Regions from separate parts of the Cytobacillus sp. OWB-43 genome, predicted to be linked through region 3. Evidence: riboswitches for the same ligand, from Rfam matches in the RefSeq annotation. Region 3 holds a riboswitch; each other region holds the start of a gene.
The links. Region 3 has a riboswitch for S-adenosylmethionine ahead of U9M49_RS13475 (MetQ/NlpA family ABC transporter substrate-binding protein). Riboswitches for the same ligand answer to the same signal wherever they lie in the genome.
Positions count from the first base shown of each region.

Region 1: linked by a shared signal. The riboswitch ahead of U9M49_RS14295 (methionine ABC transporter ATP-binding protein) and the one ahead of U9M49_RS13475 (MetQ/NlpA family ABC transporter substrate-binding protein) in region 3 are both predicted to bind S-adenosylmethionine.
Region 2: linked by a shared signal. The riboswitch ahead of U9M49_RS00170 (PLP-dependent aspartate aminotransferase family protein) and the one ahead of U9M49_RS13475 (MetQ/NlpA family ABC transporter substrate-binding protein) in region 3 are both predicted to bind S-adenosylmethionine.
Region 4: linked by a shared signal. The riboswitch ahead of U9M49_RS00625 (alpha/beta hydrolase) and the one ahead of U9M49_RS13475 (MetQ/NlpA family ABC transporter substrate-binding protein) in region 3 are both predicted to bind S-adenosylmethionine.

Region 1 is NZ_JAYEFF010000003.1:317,734-320,875, forward strand. It holds gene U9M49_RS14290 (CotH kinase family protein) at 1-1,126, shown strand, start outside; SAM riboswitch class I at 1,219-1,325, shown strand; gene U9M49_RS14295 (methionine ABC transporter ATP-binding protein) at 1,409-2,422, shown strand; gene U9M49_RS14300 (methionine ABC transporter permease) at 2,412-3,077, shown strand.
Region 2 is NZ_JAYEFF010000001.1:15,736-18,877, forward strand. It holds gene U9M49_RS00160 (MBL fold metallo-hydrolase) at 1-171, shown strand, start outside; gene U9M49_RS00165 (NUDIX hydrolase) at 205-831, shown strand; SAM riboswitch class I at 898-998, shown strand; SAM riboswitch class I at 1,180-1,290, shown strand; gene U9M49_RS00170 (PLP-dependent aspartate aminotransferase family protein) at 1,367-3,142, shown strand, end outside.
Region 3 is NZ_JAYEFF010000003.1:161,737-164,878, reverse strand. It holds gene U9M49_RS13480 (aminoglycoside phosphotransferase family protein) at 69-932, shown strand; gene U9M49_RS13475 (MetQ/NlpA family ABC transporter substrate-binding protein) at 1,015-1,839, opposite strand; SAM riboswitch class I at 1,928-2,038, opposite strand; gene U9M49_RS13470 (pyridoxal phosphate-dependent aminotransferase) at 2,279-3,142, shown strand, end outside.
Region 4 is NZ_JAYEFF010000001.1:111,532-114,673, forward strand. It holds gene U9M49_RS00615 (LLM class flavin-dependent oxidoreductase) at 1-630, shown strand, start outside; gene U9M49_RS00620 (MetQ/NlpA family ABC transporter substrate-binding protein) at 648-1,463, shown strand; SAM riboswitch class I at 1,547-1,649, shown strand; gene U9M49_RS00625 (alpha/beta hydrolase) at 1,907-2,695, shown strand; gene U9M49_RS00630 (hypothetical protein) at 2,688-2,837, shown strand; gene U9M49_RS00635 (YezD family protein) at 2,858-3,025, shown strand; gene U9M49_RS00640 (hypothetical protein) at 3,058-3,142, shown strand, end outside.

The DNA.
Region 1 (3,142 bases), 160 kb from region 3:
AAACTTGAAATCAGAGGAGCAAGATGAACAAGCGTTAATAGATATGTTAGATAGTATCGATAATGGTGGCAATTTAGAAAAAACTTTAGATGTGGATCAAGTATTACGATATTTTGCAGTAAATACGGCTGTCGTTAGCATGGATAGTTACCAAGGGCAAATGAAGCACAACTATTATTTATATGAAAATGATGGTAAGTTCTCAATCATTCCGTGGGACTATAATATGGCATTTGGCGGCTTTGGAGTAGGTATGGGTGGCGGAGGACGCATGAACGGAGATTCTTCAATCGCTGAAGAAAACCAAAACAAAAATCAAAATCAGGAACAACAAGGTCTAGCACCAGGAGAAGGTGGGCAAGGTGAGGATGAACAAGGTCAAGTTCACCAAGCTGAAATGGGGAACTTCGATGGTGGCATGGGAAATAGTAATTTAATGAGTGAAGATACGATTAATTTCAGTATTTCCGAACCTGTAGCTGGTACTTCTTTAGATGAGAGGCCTTTACTTAATGCTTTATTGGCAAATGATGAATTTAAAAAGCAATATGAAGCATACCTTGAAAAGATTGCCGAAGAATATATGACAAAAGAGTCTTACCAAAATACAACTACACAAATTAGTACATTGATTCTTCCTTATGTAGAACAGGATCCTACCAAGTTTTATACAACAGAAGAATTTCTACAAGCAGTGCAAGGTGATGAGAGTTTACCAGCATTTGCTGAGGCGAGATCAGAATCGATACTTGCTCAGCTTTCAGGTGAATTAGAAGTAGAATCACAAGCTTCTGAAGTCAATAACATGTTCCCTAGCCGAGCAGGTGGTGATGACCAGGAAGGTCAAGAAAGAGGAGAAGTATTCCAACCGCCAAACGGTAATGAAGGAAACATTGATGGTGAAATGCCTGAACGTCCGCAAGGCAATGGAGACTTTCCGCAGGAAGGAGATTTTGAGACACCAGAAGGGTTTGAAGGTATGCCTGGTGGTGAGGGACGTGGACAAGAAGAGCAACCTAGTACAGTAAAGTTCAAAACGTCAGCAATCATCTTGTATGTGGGTCTAATCACAGCTTTATTAGGAACAACTTTTTTTATCTTCTTGTTTAAACGAAGAGGAAGATAAGTAAATGCATAAATAATCAAAATACTATTGACAATTAATTCAATACCCGATAAAATTTCCTTTATCAAAGCAACACATTAAATTTAATATGATTCTTATCGAGAGAGACTGAGGGACCAGGCCCGAAGATGTCCGGCAACCTCCTTTTAAAGGGAAGGTGCTAAATCCTGCAGAATGATTTCATTCTGAAAGATAAGGTTTAATAACAATCATTTGTTGAGCCTCTTTCAAAGTGAAAGAGGCTCATTTTATGTTGTAGAGGATTTAGGGAGGGTGAGGTAAATGATTGAAGTCAATCATTTAGTGAAAATTTATAAAAGCAAAAAGAAGCAAGTAATAGGGGTTGACAATGTATCCCTTTCTATTAAAGAAGGGGAAATATACGGGATTATTGGCTATAGTGGAGCAGGGAAAAGTTCTTTATTACGCTGTCTAAATTTATTGGAGAGACCGACATCTGGTGAAGTGAAAATTGATGGCGTTGATTTAACATCTTTAACAAGTAAAGAATTAAGAAAAGCAAGGCAGAAGATAGGTATGATTTTTCAGCATTTTTATTTAGCGAGTTCGAAGACAGTGTATGAGAATATTGCCTTTGCTTTAAAAGCGGCAGGTAAAAGCCCGAAAGAAATAGATATCAGGGTGAAAGAACTATTAGAATTAGTGGGTTTAGCAGATAAAATTCATCAGTATCCCACACAATTAAGTGGTGGTCAAAAGCAAAGGGTAGGAATAGCCAGAGCACTCGCTAATGATCCAAAGGTTTTACTTTGCGATGAAGCCACGTCAGCTCTAGACCCTAAAACAACAAAATCAATCCTGAACTTATTAAAATCAATTAATAAAAAGCTAGGATTAACCATCGTACTTATCACTCATGAGATGGAAGTAGTCAAAGAGATTTGTCATAGGTTAGCTGTTATGCAAGATGGAAAGGTCATAGAAGAGGGACCGGTGTATGATATATTTGCGAATCCAATTGAACCACTTACAAAGGATTTCATTCAGAGTGTTCTTCAATTTGACTTACCACAACAATTGATTGAAAACAGGAAGGGAACAATCATTAAGATTCAATTTAAAGGTGCAATAGCAGAAGAATCTGTTGTTTCTGAACTGTTCCAAACATTCAAAGTAAAAGGAAATATTCTTCACGGCAAGATTGAATATATTCAAGAAGTACCTCTTGGTATTTTTATTATGGAGTTGACTGGCGAAATACCTGAAATAGAAAGAGCTATACAATATATTCAAGAAAGAACACAGAATTTGGAGGTAGTTGAACATGTTGCTTGAGTCCATTCAGGCGTTACTTCCTGAACTAAATACAGCTGTATTACAAACAATTTATATGGTCGCCATTTCTTTAGTTGCGGCACTTATACTAGGTCTTCCACTAGGTATCTTATTATTCGTTACAGACGAAGGATTGTTCTTAAAGAATAGATTTGTAAATGCTGTTACCGGTTGGATTGTCAATTTGATCCGCTCTATTCCTTATATTATTTTGTTAGTAGCTCTATTGCCGTTAACAAAATTAATTGCAGGTTCAACTATTGGTCCTACAGCGGCTTCTGTTTCATTATCTGTAGCAGCGATTCCGTTTTTTGCAAGATTGGTAGAAACATCCTTAAGAGAAATAGATAAAGGAGTCATTGAATCTGCAGTAGCAGTAGGCGCTTCCCCTTGGATGATAATTAAGGAAATTCTTGTCCCAGAAGCGAAACCTGGAATTGTTCAAGGTTTAACGATTACGACTATTAGTTTAATTGGTTATTCAGCAATGGCAGGTATTATTGGCGGCGGTGGTATTGGTGATTTAGCGATACGTTTCGGTTACTATCGCTATGATAATGTCATTATGATTACGACAGTAATTGTCCTCGTTGTATTGGTGCAAATCATTCAAATTGGTGGGGATAAATTAACTAAATATGTAGATAAGAGATAATAAATTCAAACGATAGATATAGTAAAGGGGATGGAGCCTTTACTATATCTATTTATCCTAATGAT
Region 2 (3,142 bases), on a different contig from region 3:
GACATAATAAAAATGCAAGAAGCCATACAATCGGAATTGTTGGAACAAGTAAAACATTATTTATTAACAGCGCACGATGTTGAACTTAGTGCAGAGGATAAGAAGCTAATAGGCTTAGATTTAAATGTCTGCACAATGGGGATGATTGATAGATTGCAGAAAGTGAAATAAAGATTTAAGTCGTGTGGTTTGGAGGTAATTAACATGGATTTGGAAGAAATAAGATCAGAGATACAGCATCGTCAATCAGATATATTGGGTAGCTCCAGATTGGTTAAATTCGCTGTTCTTCTTCCCCTAATAGAAAAAGATGGAGAAATACATATTTTGTTTGAAGTACGGTCTTTATCTATGAGAAGACAGCCAGGGGAAATTTGCTTTCCTGGGGGGAAAATGGATCAAGACGATGTGGATTTAATAGAGACGGCAAAAAGGGAGACCAGTGAAGAGTTAGGTATCCCAATTGGAGAAGTCTCTGTTTTTTCAGAACTTGATTATGTAGTGACACCTTATGATACAGTGATTTATCCGTTTGTAGGCACAATAGAGAGCATCAGTGATCTTAAGCTAAATCCAGAGGAAGTGGATCAAATTTTCACAGTACCACTTGCTTATTTTTTGAAAGAGGGACCATCTATTCATTATATTGAGATGAAGCCAGAGCCTAATAGTAGCTTTCCCTATCATCTCATTCCTAATGGGGAAAAATATAAATGGCAAACGCGGAGGATGCAAGAAATTTTTTATACTTATAAAGGTCATGTGATATGGGGGTTAACAGCTAAGATACTGTATCATTTTTTGACGCTTATCCAGGATGAAAATAAATAAATTTTCAAAATGTTATTGACGATTCCCTATAAAAGGGTATATGATGTTAAACAAATAAATATGAACTTCTTATCCAGAGAGGCGGAGGGACTGACCCAGAGAAGCCTCGGCAACCAGCAATCTTTTGTATGGTGCTAATTTCAGAGGATATTATCCAAAGATAAGGAGAAGGTGAGCTCGTTAATTCAAAGCCCTTCTGCCTCTTCTAGGTAGAAGGGCTTTTTATGTGATAGAGCTAATATTTTATTGGAATATAAAATATATTCAGATTTCATATTGACGACAAATCATTTTTTGGATATAATTCTATTTGTAATTAAAGTATTAACGCTTTAAAAAATAAAATATTTCTTATCGAGAGTGACGGAGGGATCAGGCCCTATGAAGTCCGGCAACCTTCAAGCAATTGCTTGAAAAGGTGCTAAATCCTGCAGGCAGTAAATGTCTGGAAGATAAGATGAGGCAACCCCCTCTTCTTATGAAGAGGGGGTTATTTATTTTAATCATCCGACTAAAAAGTAGAGGAGAGTATATAATGACGAATCAATTTAACACTTATGATGATGAGACGATTTTATTACATGGAGGTCAATCACCAGACCCGACAACGGGATCTCGTGCAGTTCCTATTTATCAAACAAGTTCATATGTTTTTCATAATACAGACCATGCGCAAAGCCTATTTTCATTAGATGAGACGGGAAATATCTATTCACGAATCGGTAATCCAACGGTAGATGTATTAGAAAAACGTATTGCTTTATTAGAAGATGGGGTAGCGGCAGTAGCGACTTCATCTGGAATGGCAGCTATAGCTCTTTCAATTATGAATATTGCCCAAGCGGGTGATGAGATTGTTGCAGCGTCGAACCTTTATGGTGGAACATATAATCTTTTTGCCATAACACTTCCGAAATATGGGATTAAAGTTCATTTTGTTGATGGATCTGACCCTGAGAATTACCGTAAAGCGATTACGCCAAAAACTAAGGCTTTATATGGAGAGATTATTGGGAACCCAAGTCTTCATGTCCTAGATGTAGAGGCAGTTGCAAATATTGCTCATGATAATGATATTCCCCTTATTATTGATAATACTTTCGCTTCACCTTATCTTTGCAAACCAATCCAATGGGGAGCAGATATTGTCATTCATTCGGCAACAAAATGGATTGGTGGTCATGGAACAACAATTGGCGGACTTGTAGTTGATGGCGGACGATTTAATTGGAATCATGATAAGTTTCCTGGTTTTACTCAGCCAGATCCAAGTTATAACGGTATTGTTTATGCGAATGAGTTTGGTACACTCGCTTTTAGTACAAAACTTCGTGTTCAGTTGCTGCGCGATTTTGGGTCATCTTTAAGCCCACATAGTGCATTTCTTTTACTCCAAGGATTGGAAACACTCCATTTACGTATAGAGAAACATACGGAAAATGCAGCGAAGATAGCCCATTTCTTAAACGCTCATCCAGCTGTCGATTGGGTCGCATATCCAGGTTTAGCAGAGCATCCAGCGCATGAACTCGCGAAGAAATATTTAAACACTGGCTTCGGTTCCATTGTGAACTTCGGTATTAAAGGTGGCCGAGATGCGGGTAAAAAAGTGATAGATACAATTGCATTGTGGTCTCATGTAGCCAATGTAGGTGATGCGAAGTCACTCATTATTCATCCGGCTTCAACCACACATCAACAGTTAAGTGCAGAAGATTTAATTAAAAGCGGTGTAAGTGAGGAACTCATACGTTTATCAGTTGGGATTGAATCGGTTAGAGATTTAACCAATGACTTAGATCAAGCCTTCTATGAAGCGACTGGTATTTCTTCGAAGGGAGAACAAAAAGGAGAAACAGCAGTAAATGATGAAGGTGTTATTCGATGGGCATTACAATCATCCTCATTAAAAGAAGATGTGGATGGCAAAGAACTGCAAAGAGCAAAAAGGATAGCTGTTGTTGGATTAAGTGGAAATCCTGCTAGACCAAGTTACCGTTTAGCAAGAAAAATGCAAAGATTAGGTTATCAAATCGTGCCAGTTAATCCAAGAGAAACAGAAGTATTAGGTGAACAGGCATATCCAAATTTAAAATCCATTCCTTTTACCATTGATATTGTGCAAGTATTTAGAAGCCCTGAAGCTGCGATAGAAGTGGCGAAAGAGGCAGTAGAAATCCAACCGAAAGTTTTCTGGCTACAAGAAGGTGTCATTTCACCAAAAGCAGTTGAAATAGCAAAAGAAGCCGGACTTGAAGTGGTACAAAATCGCTGCACATATAAAGAGGCACAGAGATTAAGAGGTTCTATT
Region 3 (3,142 bases):
AGATGTCTCGCCTATTTTCCCCCTCAAAAAAACGATTTATACAAAATAATAAAAAAGGAGACTGTTCCATGAAGGAATTAATTAAAAACCATCTCCCGCATCTTCAGGAAATACAGATTGAAAGCAATCATTCTGGTTGGGATCATCATATTTATATTGTTAATCAAACATATGTCATCCGAATACCAAAAACAAAACAAGTATTAGTGAAAATAAAAAAGGAAATAAAGCTACTTCACCAGCTCTCATATCTTTCTTCCATTATTGAAATACCAAATTATCTTCCATTTTATAATAAAGACGGACAAATGATTGGTGTTTTTTACCACTTCATTAAAGGACAAGCATTATCTCATTCATTGATTACTCCTCCTTTATATGAAGCCAAGCGGTTAGGAACATTTCTTACAGAATTACATCGTCTGGATATAGATGAAGCAAAGAAATGTAATATAGAAGAACTACATAGTGAAAATTATTGGGCGCAATTACATCAAGCCCTGATTAAAAAAATATTTCCGTTCTTAAAAGACGCAGAAAAAGAAGAAATTGATAAAATGTTTTTAGCGGTGTCAAAATTTAAAGAAGCAAAAGTGGTGATTCATGGTGATCTAACAAGTGCCAATATCCTTTATCATCCAAGCAAAAAGGAAATATCAGGAATTATAGACTTTACAGATACGCAAATAGGGGACCCGGCGTTTGACTTTGCAGGGCTATATTGGGATTTCAGAGATCAATTCACCAAAGAAGCTCTCGCATCTTATCAAACAAAATTCAATAAAGATGAAATGTATAGAAGAGTCACTTCCTTTTACGGCTTACAACCAATATTTCACAAATGGTTGAAAAACGTCAATGACCAGGATGAAAAAGTTGTTCGACAATCCATAAGTACAGGAATGACCAAAATACAAATTATGCACAGATAAGTTTAACAGTATTCTACAACTATTATTAGAAACCGGACAAATCCATATAATTTTGTCCGGTTTCTTGCTTATTATTACTTCGTTATTCCATCCACGCTGGCTTTCCAAATCCTTGAAACTCTTCGTCGATAATTTTTTCAAATTCTGCAGACTCGACCACTTCTTTTAAGTCTTTCGCATATTGTTTATCTTCAAAGTCTGCTTTAACTGCAACCACGTTGCGATAATCATCAAGCATATTTTCTAGTGCTAATGCACTTAATAAGTCCATATCGGCTGCCAACGCAAAGTTACCAGGAACTGCAGCAAGATCCACACCCTCAAGAGATCTTGGTAATTGTCCTGCTTCAATCGGTTGAAAAACTAAATTCTTTTTATTCTCCTTCACATCTTTTTCAGATACTGTTAGTGGATCGGCGTTTTCATCAATCGTAATTAGACCTTCGTCATTTAACGTATTTAAAGCGCGTGCTGCATTCGTTGGGTCATTTGGAATAGCAATGGTTGCACCGTCTTTAATCTCATCAATTGAATTAAACACATTCGAGTAAATCCCCATTGGGGCTGTTGGTACAATAATTAATGGTGCTAAGTCCATGTTATTTTCTTTCTCAAAATTCTCCAAGTAAATTGTATGTTGGAAAAGGTTAGCTTGTATATCATCTTCATTTAAAGCTTTGTTAGGTTGGATATAATCGCTAAACTCTACGACAGTTACTTTATATCCTTTTTCCTCTAGACCAGGTACAATAGCTTTTTTCAACATATCACTATAAGGACCGGCAGTAGCACCAATTTTTAGTTCTTTCGTTTCATCCACCTTTTCTCCACTCGTGTCTGAACCTCCGCCACATGCTGTTAGTAAACAAACAGTTGCAATGAATAAAACAATTAGCCACTTTCTCATTATGTTTCCTCCCCATAGCTGTAACCAGAATTTTAACCAATAAAAAAAGCCACTATTCATCATCTGAAAGAGGCATTGGTTTTATTCCGCCTTATCTTTCAGAATGAATGGATATCATTCTGCAGGAATTGGCACCTTCCCAATATTGGGGGTTGCCGGACGTCATAGGGCCTAGTCCCTCAGTCTCTCTGGATAAGCTTTTCATTTAATTTTTATGATATGATATTACTACTCTCTTTTATTTTTGTCAATGTTCGAAATAATGCTACATCCAATCTCCCAAGAAAATGGGTTTAGTGATCCAACTACCTTTCCTTTATTCTTTTAAAACAAAAAAGGAAATCGAATATTTCCTTTTATATAAAATTAACTGGACAATTTGTCTTTTTGGTTATAAAATGCGTTCGTATATAGATTAAATGAATGAAGGTGGATTAAAATGGAATTATCGCATCGTTTGAAGCAATTACCTCAACAATTTTTTGCTTCCCTTGTTCAAAAAGTTGCTGCTGCAAAACTTGAAGGCAGAGATGTTATTAACCTAGGACAAGGCAATCCCGACCAGCCAACACCTGCACATATTGTACAATCACTTCAGCAAGCTGCAGAAGACCCAATGACACATAAATATTCTCCTTTTAGAGGAATTAATGAATTAAAGAAGGCCGCCGCTTCCTTTTATGCGCGTGAATATGGGGTAGAAATTGAGCCTGAAAAAGAAGTAGCTATCCTTTTTGGCGCAAAAGCAGGTTTAGTAGAAATTCCATTATGCCTACTCAATGAGGGAGATTTAATGCTCTTACCAGATCCAGGTTACCCTGATTATGAATCTGGTGCGGTTTTGGCAAATGTAAATTACGAAACCTTTCCTTTAAAAGAAGCAAATCAGTTTCTACCTGATTACTCGCAATTTACAGAAAAACAAAAAAAGGATGCCCGCCTACTATTTTTGAATTATCCTAATAATCCAACAGGCGCGACAGCTGATTCCACATTTTTTGAAGAAACTGTTGCTTTTGCTAAGGAAAACAACATTACCATCTTGCATGATTTTGCTTATGGTGCTATCGGCTTTGATGGAAAGAAACCTGAAAGTTTCTTAGCCACAGCCGGAGCGAAAGACGTTGGTATTGAAATGTATACATTATCAAAAACATATAATATGGCTGGGTGGAGAATTGGATTTGCAGTTGGAAATGAACAAATCATTGAAGCCATCAACCTTCTTCAAGACCATATGTATGTAAGCTTATTCCCTGCGATTCAAAAAGCTGCAGCCGATGCATTAAATGGGGATCAAACA
Region 4 (3,142 bases), on a different contig from region 3:
GTAAGACATTATACAGAGGATATTCGAAAACAAGCGGAAGAATATGGCAGGAATCCGGAAGATATTAAAATATTCACTTTCCTAACAGTCATCGTAGGTAAGACAACTGAAGAAGCGGAAGAGAAATTTGCTGAATACAACCAATTATGGAGTGCAGATGCAGCGAAAGCACAGTTTGGGGGCGCAAGCGGTTATAATGTTGCGGAATTTACAAAGGATGAGTTAGATAACCCATTTGAATTTAAAGCTACAGAGCATGGGCATTATAAAGCTGCTTCATTAACGAAAGATGCGAAGAAAAAACTATCGATTAAAGAAGCGATTTCAAAACTAGAAGGATTAGATAGAGACAATATAATTGTCGGCAATCCATCAGAAGTAGCAGACCAAATTCAATATCAGTTTGAAGCCTCTGGTGTCGATGGTTTTAATTTAAATCATTTAGTAACGCCAGCAGATTTGGAAGATTTTATTGAGCTTGTTATTCCGATTCTACAAGAACGTGGTTTATATAAAAAGGAATACAAAAAGGGTACGTTAAGAGAAAAGCTTTTTACTCATGGCTCGCCCCTTTTACCGAGTGGTCATCCAGGAAGTAAATATCGTAAAGGTGAAAAGATAAATAATTAAAATAAGAGGTGAAGGGTATGAGAAAAGTTTGGTTATTATTTTTTGTACTGACTTGTTGCACTGTTTTAAGTGCATGTGGGACATCAGGTTCATCCGGCGAAGAAAAGAAAGAGATGGTCTTAGGGGCGACAGTTCCTTATAGTGATATGCTTGAGCAAGGTGTAGCACCACTACTTGAGGAAAAAGGGTACAAAGTAGAAGTAAAGGAATTTAATGATTATGTTCAACCGAATATTGCTTTAGATAGTGGAGATTTGGATGGTAATTTATTTCAACATAAAGTGTACTTAGAGAATTTTAACACTGAAAAAGGGATGGATCTAGTAGATATTATTTCTGTTCCTACAGCTCCAATTGGTATTTATTCAGAAAAATTCAACTCCCTTGAAGAAGTGAAAGATGGAAGCACGATGGCCATTGCTAATGATCCTACAAACTTAGCGAGAGGATTAACAGTTGCGCGTGATGCTGGTTTAATAGAATTGAAAGATGATATAAACCCAGTCAATGCAACAGTAAATGATGTATTATCTAACCCGAAAAATTTGAAATTCCATGAAGTAGATGCAGCCCAACTGCCAAGGTCTCTTGAATCAGTTGATCTTGCTGCTGTTAATGGTAACTTTGCGGTTGCTGCAGGATTAGATTTAACAACAGCAATTTATCGGGATCAAATTCCTGAGGAAATCCAAAATAGGATTGTTGTTCGTAAAGAAGATAAAGACGCCCAAATGGCAAAGGATATCATTGAAGCCATAGAGTCGGAGGAATTTGCAAAAGTAATTGAAGAAAACTTTAAAGGTTTTCATAAGCCAGAATGGATGGGCGAATGAGTAAATCATCTTAATTTTTAAAAAATAATTGACAAATATTGATAAATATTATAGAGTAAATGATATAAAATTTAATATGATTTTTCTTATCCAGAGAGGTGGAGGGACTGGCCCTTTGAAGCCTCGGCAACAGGCAATTTATTGCACTGTGCCAATTCCAGCAAGCTGTTGCTTGAAAGATAAGGAGAGATAAAGAACGGAACTTTAACCTCTTCTTGTCAGAAGAGGTTTTTTATTTTGCATGATTTAATCACCAAGGGATGATCTCCTCTATACAAATGCTGTTTTTAAACTGATTAAACCTATTTGTTAAGTTGGAATTAAAGTTGCTGATTGGACCTCCAAAGGCAGTAGTGCAGCTAGATTTACATCAACGGGAAAAATCGGCAATGGTAGTCAACCATTGTCCACCAAAATGTTGCAATATAAAGGAGGACGAAAAAATGAAAAGAGTAGAATCAACAGTTATACCAGGTGCAGATTCTTTTTATTATGAAGGTGGGGACATTGGTATTCTCCTCATTCATGGCTTTGTTGGAACACCGCAGAGCATTGAGGACTTGGGTGCGGAACTTGCAAATAGGGGTTTTACTGTTCATGCCCCAAGGCTCACGGGACATGGAACAAAAAGCAGAGATTTAGAGTTATATGGTTATGATGATTGGTTCAATGATGTTGTTACAGCTTATAAGCAATTAAAGGAGAAGTGCAAACAAGTCTATTGTTTAGGTCAATCTATGGGCGGTGCATTAGCGCTGTTGTTAGCTAAGAAATATGGAGAGCTGGATGGACTGATCCTAATTAATACTGCACTGACATTACCAGATTACGAGTATTTAAGATATTACGATGAGAAACACTATATTGACGAAGGTAGCCCAGATATCAAAAATCCGACTATACATGAAATTACTTACGATAATATTCCGGTAAAAGCAGTTCACTCTTTACAAAAGGTAATGAGTGACGCAGGAAAAAGTTTATCTCAAATTCATTGCCCAATATTATGCTTTAAGTCTATCCATGATCATGTTGTACCTCCAGAGAATACAGATCGTATTTTTATCGAAATTCAAACAGATTATAAATGGCTTCGAGTCCTTTACAACTCATACCATGTAGCATCCATGGATTATGATCAGACCAAAATTATTCAGGATACAACAGAATTTCTAGATACGATGAATGAAGAAAAAAAGAACACCGAGTGGGGGGGGAAAGAGGTTGGCTAAGTTTTTACAAAAAGCGATAGCAAAGAGAAAACAAACCTTAATCAACCTTATGCTTACTATAGATGAAATAAAGTTCAAGCGACATGAATTAGAACAGTTAACACTTACAGAAATAGAGGAGCTTGTAAAAAGACTAAAATAAGTCCCATAAAGGAGAATTTTATGGAAAAACACATTGATCAAGATAAAATTCATACCATTCTCACAACATTAAAGGAACTCGAATATGGTTGTGTCACCATTACTGTACACGAAGGGGATATTACCCAAATTGACATTACCGAGAAGAAACGATTTGCTCTGAAAAAGAAACAACAAAATAAAAAATGATGGAATGGAGCAAATGAAAAGGAGTGAGTTACATGCAGTCAACAATTAGTAATCAAGCACCCAATGTAGCTAAAAACCTATCAGGCTGCATGTACTTGAATCTACCTGACTTTCACT